Regions from separate parts of the Paenibacillus sp. FSL H8-0260 genome, predicted to be linked through region 1. Evidence: predicted binding sites of a transcription regulator. Region 1 holds the regulator's gene; the other holds the start of a gene.

Region 1 (5,009 bases):
TAGTTCTTGTGGATCAATCGTATCCCCGGCGGCTTCACAAGCAGAACGAAATGCTTCTTCGACGCTCCGATCATCCCACAGCAATGTATCATCAAGGTCAAATAGTACAGCAGAAATTGGCATTACAGGTCTCCCTCTCCCTTTAACTGGTCTAGTTCTATTCGTGAACTACTTCAATGTTGTGAGCTTTAGCAAATGCTTCTAATCGTGTACTCATCGCATTAGTATCATAGCGATTCATAAGTTTTGTGAAAATCCATTTCGTACGTTTCCCTTTGTGCTTAATGACTACAGCTCCACGCGAAAGGGTGATTTTCTCAATATCTGCAGCTGGAAGTCCGCGTTCGCGATTGAATTTAATAGTGGACAGTCTTGCTTTTTCCACCTTCAAGTACGGACGACGGAAGAACAATAGCGCTGCCAGCAAATAGTACAGTACTACTCCCAGCCAATTAGCCAGCATGCCATTGCCTTTGGCCTGATCAATAGAACCAACTACCCAAAACATAGTGCCAAGTATCACTAACACTACCGGAAATGCAATGTTGCGACCTTTAAAGACTTCGGCATTCTGGGTAGGAGATTTAGAGGCATAAATCGTATCCTTGCCTTGTTTCTTTCTTTGCTTGTTGATTTGCTGTGTGTTGCGTTGAACCATTCTTTCCCAAGAACGGGCCATGTGCGTTCCCCCTAGTCATCCTGAAATATCTATGAAAAGGAACAGCGAGCTAATGTTTAAGCCCCTTGTTACCTTGTTCATGCTCATCGTTATCTACTACTTCAATAGTATTTAATTGTGCTCGGAAGTTATTGCGGATATTCCCCAGGTAAATTTCACGAAGCTTGGCGCGTTCCGCCACTTCCTCTTGATTAAGGCCTACGCTCTTCTGTTTGCGTGCCAATTCGTTAATTCGCGCGACCAACTCATCAATATTCAATACTTTCCCTCCCCCTATAAATTAATTCTAACTCTGCCATGAGAAAAAGAGCTTGTCAAGGTCTACTCCCTGCAAGCTCTACTGGTCATTCTATTATGTTCTCAGAAAATTAATAAATAGGTAAAGTAAGTATGTCTCCAGCGTTAATTTGACTACTCTTAATCCCACTTGAACGTTTAATTCCTTCTATATAAACAACTGTCTTCATATCAGCTGGTTTATTCTTAAGGGCAATACTCCATAGTGTATCTCCACGTTCAACCACAATCCGCTTCTCTTCCTTCATTATAGTCGTCGATCCTGCAAACACATTTCCCACTACTGTTAGGCCAGATAATACTAGCACGAAAATCAATATTAACTTAATAAAGAAATCTTGACGGAACAACGAAATCATCCCTCCAAGCAAACGTTCCGTTATCTCTTTCACCTTAGCGGAATTACGGGCAACGTCATTATGTCCTATAGATTCAACCACTGGGGCCTTGTCGTAGATGCTGCGGTATGTACTGTATTTTAGCATAATCATCATCCTCCAAACACTTGTTCTTACTTTCGAATTTATAATAACACGAACATGTGTTTTGTTCAATACTATTTCAGAACAATTGTTCTCTTTTTTTCGAGAGACTCAAGCGGTTCATTTTATTATCATTTGTCTACCATTTTTTAACTCTAGCAGATTAATATTTATAATAGTTAGAACTTATGTTTGTGCGAACGGTAGTTCTATGTTATAATTTTCCCAAACATTACTATATGGGGTTGATTCCAATGTCAAAGATTTCAAGTCGCCAGCTGGCGATCCTGGAATTTATACGAAGCGAAGTCCGCAGCAAGGGTTATCCACCTTCCGTCCGGGAAATTGGAGAAGCTGTTGGCCTTGCTTCCAGCTCCACAGTTCACGGTCATTTGGACCGGCTTGAGAAGAAGGGACTTATTCGTCGAGATCCAACGAAGCCACGTGCAATAGAATTACTAGGCCAAGAGGATTCAGAGAATGTTCACCAATTCGCGCAGACCATCTCACGGATTCCTGTCGTAGGTAAAGTTACCGCCGGGGTACCAATCACTGCTACAGAGAATATCGAAGACTACTTCCCACTTCCTACTCACTATGTAGGTGACAACAAAGTATTTATGCTGTCTGTCATGGGTGATAGTATGGTGGACGCAGGCATTATGAATGGTGACTATGTGATTGTTCGCCAACAACAAACAGCGGACAACGGAGATATCGTTGTAGCCATGACCGAAGAAGATGAAGCAACCGTTAAGACCTTTTACAAGGAACGTGATCATATACGGCTTCAGCCGGAGAATCCAGCTTATGAGCCGCTTCGCCTTAATCGCGTAACTATTCTCGGAAGAGTCATCGGATTGTTTCGAGATATCCACTAAGTATGCACTTCTAACATAAAAGGCTGTTCCGCATATGCGGAACAGCCTTTTTTCTACGTTTTTTTGCTTTCCAACCACTTACGAACAATTGTTCCCAATGGCTAAAATGGCCATTTTCTATGAATAACCCTTTAGGCGTTCTGCTCATATCCTAATTAGAAAGGAGTGTTGCGTATAATGCCCAACTACCGAATTATTGTAGATCTGACCCAACGAATGTTATATCTTCTGGACAATGATATTGTGATTAGAGGTTTCCCTGTCGGCATCGGTAAGATGTTAACCCAATCCCCAGTGGGTGAATTCACTATTATTAACAAACAACCCGACCCAGGGGGTCCCTTCGGTGTTTTTTGGATGGGACTGTCTAAACCACACTACGGAATTCATGGAAACAATGACCCTTCCTCCATTGGGAAAGAGGTGTCCCACGGCTGCATCCGGATGTACAACGAGGATGTGTTAGCACTCGCTGCTATTGTCCCTATAGGCACACAAGTAACGATAAGAAATTAAATTCGAATGGAGGCTCGGCAACCCCCAAATCACATTAAAAAATGGGGGTCATTACATAAGTAAGTATTTTTTCATTAGCATACTAGGAGTTTGGTGATTATATGTCGAATATTGTTAACAGGATTGCAAATTGAAAAGGATGTGTTTAGTTTGAATAATTCAAAAATTAGAACCCTCGTCGATTTTAAAGTCGATGCACTGGGTAAGCTGTCCGGTTTACTTTTAAATGATGAACAAGCTAGTGGAAAAAAAGTGAATTTGCTCACCTCTTTTGGCAGCATTCAGGGAATCGTCTCTCCAACCGTCTCCAACAAAGAGGATGTATTTGATTTAAAATCTTTGATGGATGATGTAATTGTAGACGAATACATATCTTATTTGGGAGCAGAACACCCTGATAAAAATTTCAGCTATAACTTTGTTGTCCTCAATGACGTTACTGTAAGACCTTATGCTAGTTATGGGACTCCGATCGAATACAAACAGCTGATTGTTTATACCGATCATATCACTGCCTTCAATTTTCTATAGGTTTACATAATCACCTTAAAAAGCACCCTTGCAGCAACCCCCAATTTTGCATCATTTGCAGAATCGGAAGGTTTCTCTGGGTGCTTTTTTTGGGTTAATCGTGAAGTCGATCCTATAATTCCACGAATTTGCCTTTTAAAAGATACTAGTGGAGATCATTCAGGCATATCTTTCAATAAGCAACAATTTGAGTCTAATGAGATAACTAGGAGGTGTGATTATATGCTGATTATCCTGATGTACTTATTTGCTATTTTAGGAGTTGTTTTAATTCTAAGTGCCGCCATTATAAAATTGAAAACGCTATCTGCTTCATCTGAAATTTCTAAGCTAGTTAATGCGACCTCATCTTTTAACATCAGCTTCACCAAAACATTCATTCCCCCCAATCAATCTCACTTGATCGCACTTAACGAGCCTAATAAAAAATTGGCAATCGGTACCAAAAATCCGAAGAGTAACAAAAAAGCAGTAGCAAAGCTATACTCTTTTGATAATGTAATGGGATCCGAGATTGTGGTTAACGCACTCACCCTTTCAAAAGTATCCAAAAGACATCAAAACAGCAAAACTACTGCAACAAGTGCAGATATTAACATCCTTAAGGACACCGATGAAGAAGCTAATGTGATTGAAGAGCTTACGCTTAAAATATATATGAACAGCAAAGAAACGCCTGTGTATTGTATCTCCTTCTTGCCGGGTTTATTGCCTATTCGACAATCCGACAACCAGTACAAGGAAGCTTTCTCCCAAGTACAGCAATTGCATGCACTGTTCAGGTCAATCGTCTCTGAATAATTAAGTTGCTTTTTGCGCAATAAGATGTGTGAAAATAGCAACGTCCTTGTATGGAGATAAACTGCTTAACTTAAGCTCTAGCTCCACCATTTCTACATGCCATTGCTCATCCATTTTTATTTCATTATCCACGATATATCCGTAGATATTATGTATTCCGTATATACTTCTAATCTCATAACCACACTCCGCGAGCCATTCCACTAATTGATCTTTTGTATAGATGGTAATGTCTGTTTGAATAATGCCGCTATATTCCTGCGTGTTTCCAATACTGTCTATAGCCCCCATAGGATCTTTATTCATAACGGCTTTTTTCATCACTTTTGCCACTGGATTATGAGTTATAAGAGAAAGCATTCCGTTTTCATTTTGTTTTTTACTAATGTCCATTAACAATTGTTTTGGATCATCGAGATATTCAAGCACATTATGGCAAAAAATCCAGTCATATCCGTCCGCTAATACATCTGCATCTTGTAGCGTTGCCGATCTAAAGGCTATGTTAAGACCGTCTTTACATGCAGACTCTTGCGCAATGACTATCATCTCTGGAGTCGGATCTATCCCTGTAACTGTATAACCTTTTTTTGCGAATTCACGACTGGTTATCCCAAAACCACAGCCGATATCTAAAATAGATTTTGCCTCATCAGAGCTGCAGTGATTGTCAATTTGCTGCCAAGCGGAATGATAAAACAATCTCCCCCAAGGCATTTTAATGTAGTTTAAATAGGAATCTATTGATTTAGTAAAAGCCTTTGATGTAGACACCATATCGCCATACCTCTCATTTGTTTTCGACATAGAAAAATCTAAAAT
Region 2 (5,009 bases), 310 kb from region 1:
GGAGGCCTTCTACATAAGCTCGTTGACGCTCATCAGCTACAACAATTTCCAACAAATCAGCCTTCATAAAAGAATTACCAGTAATCATTCGATATTTAATCATGACGTCCTCGTGCACAGTCATGTTATATGCTCCGAAATGTATGATATAACGGTGGTCAGATTTCTTTTGACGTTCTACTTTAGTGATCTCTAAGAGTTCTCCTTCAGGAAAATCAGATAACACCTGCTCATCTTGTTCTTCTGCTTCAAAATCCAGTTGTATTACCATAGTTGTTTGTCACCTCATAGCAATAGATCGGTTATCGTCTTACTTTCATTACTTGTTAAGAAAAGACACCCTGCAACAATCAATCACAGGGCGTCCTATTGCTTAATATACTATTCGATTTCGAGAAGCAATTTCTCTTCTTCTTCTTGCTCTGCAATAATATCTTCATTCTTCGGCGCAGCAACAATAGTGGATAAATTACTTGCTTCACGGATCTTATTCTCAATAATAAGGGCTATATCCTGATGTTCCTTCAAAAACTGTTTAGCATTCTCACGACCTTGACCGAGACGCTCGCCTTCGTAGGAATACCATGCACCACTCTTATTCACGATATCCATTTCAGTACCGATATCTACAAGACTTCCCTCTTTGGAAATCCCTTCACCGTACATGATATCAACATCAGCCTGTTTAAATGGAGGAGCTACTTTATTCTTCACAATCTTGATCTTAGTACGGTTACCAACCACATCGTTCCCCATCTTGATGCTCTCTACGCGACGTACATCTAAACGTACAGAAGAGTAGAATTTCAATGCACGACCACCCGGAGTTGTCTCAGGGTTACCGAACATAACACCGATCTTCTCACGAAGCTGGTTGATAAAGATAGCGATCGTATTGGATTTGCTAATGGCACCAGAAAGCTTACGAAGTGCTTGAGACATCAAGCGAGCCTGCAATCCGACGTGGGAATCACCCATATCGCCTTCAATTTCAGCCTTAGGTACCAAAGCAGCAACGGAGTCAACGACAATAATATCAACGGCTCCACTACGAACAAGTGCTTCGGCGATTTCCAGCGCTTGTTCACCCGTGTCTGGCTGAGAAAGCAGCAATTCATCGATATTTACGCCCAAGTTACGTGCATATTTCGGATCAAGCGCATGCTCGGCATCGATAAATGCAGCTTGTCCGCCTTGTCTTTGCACTTCTGCAATAGCATGAAGAGCAACTGTTGTTTTACCTGAAGATTCCGGTCCATATACTTCAATAATACGTCCCTTTGGAAGTCCGCCTATACCTAACGCAATATCAAGTGCCAAAGATCCGCTAGGTACAACTTCCACTTGCATATGCGTGGATTCTCCCAGTTTCATTACCGAACCTTTACCAAATTGTTTTTCTATTTGACGAAGCGCCATATCAAGCGCTGCACGACGATCTGACAATCAGACCACTTCCTTCACTGTTTATAGTAATATAATAACGTGTTTTTAAGGTCTTGCCAAGCTTTTTTTCGAACATACATTCGTTTTTTTTGTCTCGGGCGTTATTTATCCCTTTTATTGTAAGCCTCCCTCCGGAGATAGAAGTTAGTTAAATTCCCCACTTCACCGGACATCAACGACTTATGATCATGAGTAGCCATCGTGATCAAAATCTCTGCAAATATACAAAAAACCGCAGCAAAGAAATCTCAGTGCCACGGTTCTTCCGTATGTGTTTATTATAACTGGGCTAATCTCCCATTACAAGTCTGAACCCTCAAGAGGTGTCTCCACCTTGCGTTCCTCAAGTCTCCGCCACAGACGATACAGCAGAGCCTTTACAGTACGCAACCGGATATTTTCCCGTGTACCTTTAAGATTAAGCTCATAGACCTCTGTCTTACGTCCCCGTTCAGCCAAGCCGATAAATACAAGTCCAACAGGCTTGCGCTCAGAATAACCCGGTCCAGCCACACCCGTAACAGATAAGCCGAAATCGCTGTCTGCAATCATTCTCACTTGGTCAGCCAACACCTCGGCAACTTCTCGACTTACGGCTCCAGGAGCATTGGGTCCCTCCAAATAAGCACTTGGCACATTCAGTAGCTTTTTCTTTAAGTCATTCGAATAGCAGACGATTCCGCCGGCAAACATCGATGCACTGCCTGGAATATTTGTTATGCTCTCCATCAGCAAACCTCCGGTGCAGCTCTCTGCCGCACTTAAGGTCAGGCCGGCATCCGCCATCCAATCCACAATCAATTGCTCCAGCGGCACATCAATGTTCGCATACAAATGTTCCGGCAAAATCTCCTTGATTTGTTGTTCCAGTATCTCCAGCTTTTTTGTAGCTTCATGCTCAGAAGGGGCCTTTGTCGAAATACGAACAGTTACCTCTCCCTCTTTGGCATACGGAGCAATCGTTGGATCCGTCTGACTGCGAATCAGTTCGATGAGCTTGTCCTCCAGCAGTGATTCTCCGATGCCGGCAAATTTGAGCATTTTTGAATAAAGCGGTGTTTCGTTCGTCAAGGCGTGCTGCTGTAGCCACGGTACTGCTTTATCTACGAACATCGGTTTCATCTCACGAGGTGGACCTGGAAGCACAATATAATATTTCTTCTCATGCTCAAAAGCAATCCCAACCGCAAGACCGATTTCATTCGGCAACGGTGTAGTTCCTTCAATTATAAGTGCCTGTTTGCGGTTATTTTCGGTCATAACGATCTTACGATCATCAAAGAAACGTTGTACATGATCCATCGCCAAACGATCAATATGGAGCGTTCTACCTAGCGATGCAGCCAGTGCATCTTTAGTCAGATCATCCTCAGTGGGGCCAATTCCGCCCGTAAAGATAATAACGTCGGCCCGACTCTGAGCGATCTCGATGGCTTGCTGCAGGCGGCTGCTGTTATCACCGACAACGGTTTGAAAGTATACATCGATCCCGATGGCAGCTAGCTCTATAGACAAAAACTGGGCATTACTATTCACGATTTGACCGAGCAAAAGCTCTGTCCCTACTGCAATAATCTCCGCTTTCATACCTGGCTTTCGCCTCCTCGTTATAATGTAGGTACACTGCTTTTGGATTTCAAAAAAGGTAATAGGTGCTTCACCTATTACCTTTCCTTGTACATCCAGCTTACATGCTTACGCATTATGCAGCTGTAGCAGATCCTTATTCTTCACAAAATAATCAATTCCAGAATAAATAGTGATCAGCGCTGCGGCCCAAATAGCAATATCGTCTACAGGAATACTGACAAATTGAAATGGGAAATTATTCAACAACAGCAGTGAGATCGCAACAATTTGTACAACCGTCTTTATCTTGCCCCATTTGCTGGCGGCAACCACTTTTCCCTCTAGCAATGCAATCTGGCGAAGTCCGGTGACTGCAAACTCACGACTGATGATTACAATAGCAATCCATGAATCGCATCTGCCCAGCTCCACAAGTGAAATCAGAACTGCAGATACCAGCAGTTTGTCCGCAAGTGGATCAAGGAGTTTACCGAGATTGGTGACCATATTATATTTCCTAGCAATGTAGCCGTCTATTCCATCCGTGCTGGCCGCAAGCAAAAAGATTACAGCTGCTACCAAATGATTAACAGATAGCTGAAACGAGCCCCAATGTATCGGTTCTGGATAAAAACTGAAATCCACCAGTAAAAAAAACATCATAATCGGGATCAGGCAAATACGAGCTAGCGTGATGCGGTTGGGCAAATTCACTGAAGTTTTCCTCCCCTAAATCGTTCATACAAATTGCCTAAATCAGGCTAATCCATTTCTACTTAAGCAAGTATATTATAGCAATAAATAGGTGTCAAAAAAACAGAAAGCACCCCGCGTTGTTAGTGCTAATAAGCACTGCGGGGCACAAAATTCTATTTCATGTTCATGAATTGTAGATCCAGCGGCAAATCAGCTTTACGCAAGATCTGAATAATCTGCTGCAAATCGTCGCGGCTCTTACCGGTCACACGAATTTGATCCCCTTGGATCTGGCTCTTCACCTTTAATTTTGAATCACGAATCAGAATATTAATCTTTTTCGCATTCTCCTGATCAATGCCTTGCTTAAGCCCTAAACGTTGACGTACAGATCCCAGGGAAGCCGGTTCTACTTTACCGAAATCCAGATTCTTTAGGGTAATGCCTCTTTTCACCATCTTTGATTGTAAAATATCAATAACAGCGTTGAGCTTATATTCGTCTTCAGAGGCGATAATAAGTGCATCTTTCTCCAGCTTCAGACTGCTTTTGCTGTTCTTAAAATCAAAGCGGTTGTCGATCTCTTTCTCTGTTTGGTGAATAGCATTCGTTAACTCCTGCATATCCATTTTGGATACAATATCAAATGAACATTCTGAACTCATTAAACTCCACGTCCTTTATACAATTAGTCTGCTACTATTATAAGAGAATGGTACTATTAAGTCTAATTTTGGATAAATCATTATGTAGCTCACCCGACATAGAAAACAGCCCCACTAAGTGGAGCTTTTCCTTCGAGTGAGTTTGGTTCAAAGGGTAGAAACACGTCTCCACCGGAAGTACGCCGTTGGAGACGTTCATTTCTACAGCTTCTATCTGCTTCGGACCGGATTACGAAACATATCCAGAATTCCTAGCACAATATGTGCAATACCGAATCCGAGAATTCCGTATCCCCAAGCACCTGGTGTCAAATAGTATCCGATGAGACTGACAACAACCCCAAGGCCAGCTACAATCCAGCTAACTGTCATAAGATGTACACCTCACTTTGGCTAAAACTGAAAACAGTCTTATGTTCTCCCTAAAGCCAAAGTCTATACATCCTATTTGTTATTCGCCTGTCCCTTCACTTTGGGTACCTTCACTTCCAGAACCGTCATCAAGATTAAGCAGGAGACGTGAGGACGTCTTCTCATCCGTGATTACTTGACCATTTACGGTAATCTCAGTTGCTGGGGAATATCCAGACTTAATATACATGCCCTCACTACCAAGAACGAAGCTCAGATGAT

The links. The regulator LexA, encoded in region 1, represses DNA repair genes until DNA is damaged. The targets are predictions, from matches to a motif close to CGAACATATGTTCG.
Region 2: the regulator LexA is predicted to act here: its motif matches at 1,516-1,529, upstream of recA (recombinase RecA).

Annotation. Positions count from the first base shown of each region.
Region 1 is NZ_CP150298.1:3,905,691-3,910,699, forward strand. Features, by position in the region: gene MHI51_RS17320 (HAD family hydrolase) at 1-123, opposite strand, end outside; gene MHI51_RS17325 (hypothetical protein) at 158-679, opposite strand; gene MHI51_RS17330 (DUF896 domain-containing protein) at 729-938, opposite strand; gene MHI51_RS17335 (LysM peptidoglycan-binding domain-containing protein) at 1,048-1,461, opposite strand; gene lexA (transcriptional repressor LexA) at 1,713-2,339, shown strand; gene MHI51_RS17345 (L,D-transpeptidase) at 2,517-2,855, shown strand; gene MHI51_RS17350 (hypothetical protein) at 3,006-3,386, shown strand; gene MHI51_RS17355 (hypothetical protein) at 3,609-4,187, shown strand; gene MHI51_RS17360 (methyltransferase domain-containing protein) at 4,188-4,964, opposite strand; gene MHI51_RS17365 (MBL fold metallo-hydrolase) at 5,003-5,009, opposite strand, start outside.
Region 2 is NZ_CP150298.1:4,211,805-4,216,813, forward strand. Features, by position in the region: gene MHI51_RS18665 (regulatory protein RecX) at 1-271, opposite strand, end outside; gene recA (recombinase RecA) at 382-1,446, opposite strand; gene MHI51_RS18675 (competence/damage-inducible protein A) at 1,747-3,033, opposite strand; gene pgsA (CDP-diacylglycerol--glycerol-3-phosphate 3-phosphatidyltransferase) at 3,142-3,729, opposite strand; gene MHI51_RS18685 (YajQ family cyclic di-GMP-binding protein) at 3,885-4,376, opposite strand; gene MHI51_RS18690 (hypothetical protein) at 4,587-4,748, opposite strand; gene MHI51_RS18695 (RodZ domain-containing protein) at 4,828-5,009, opposite strand, start outside.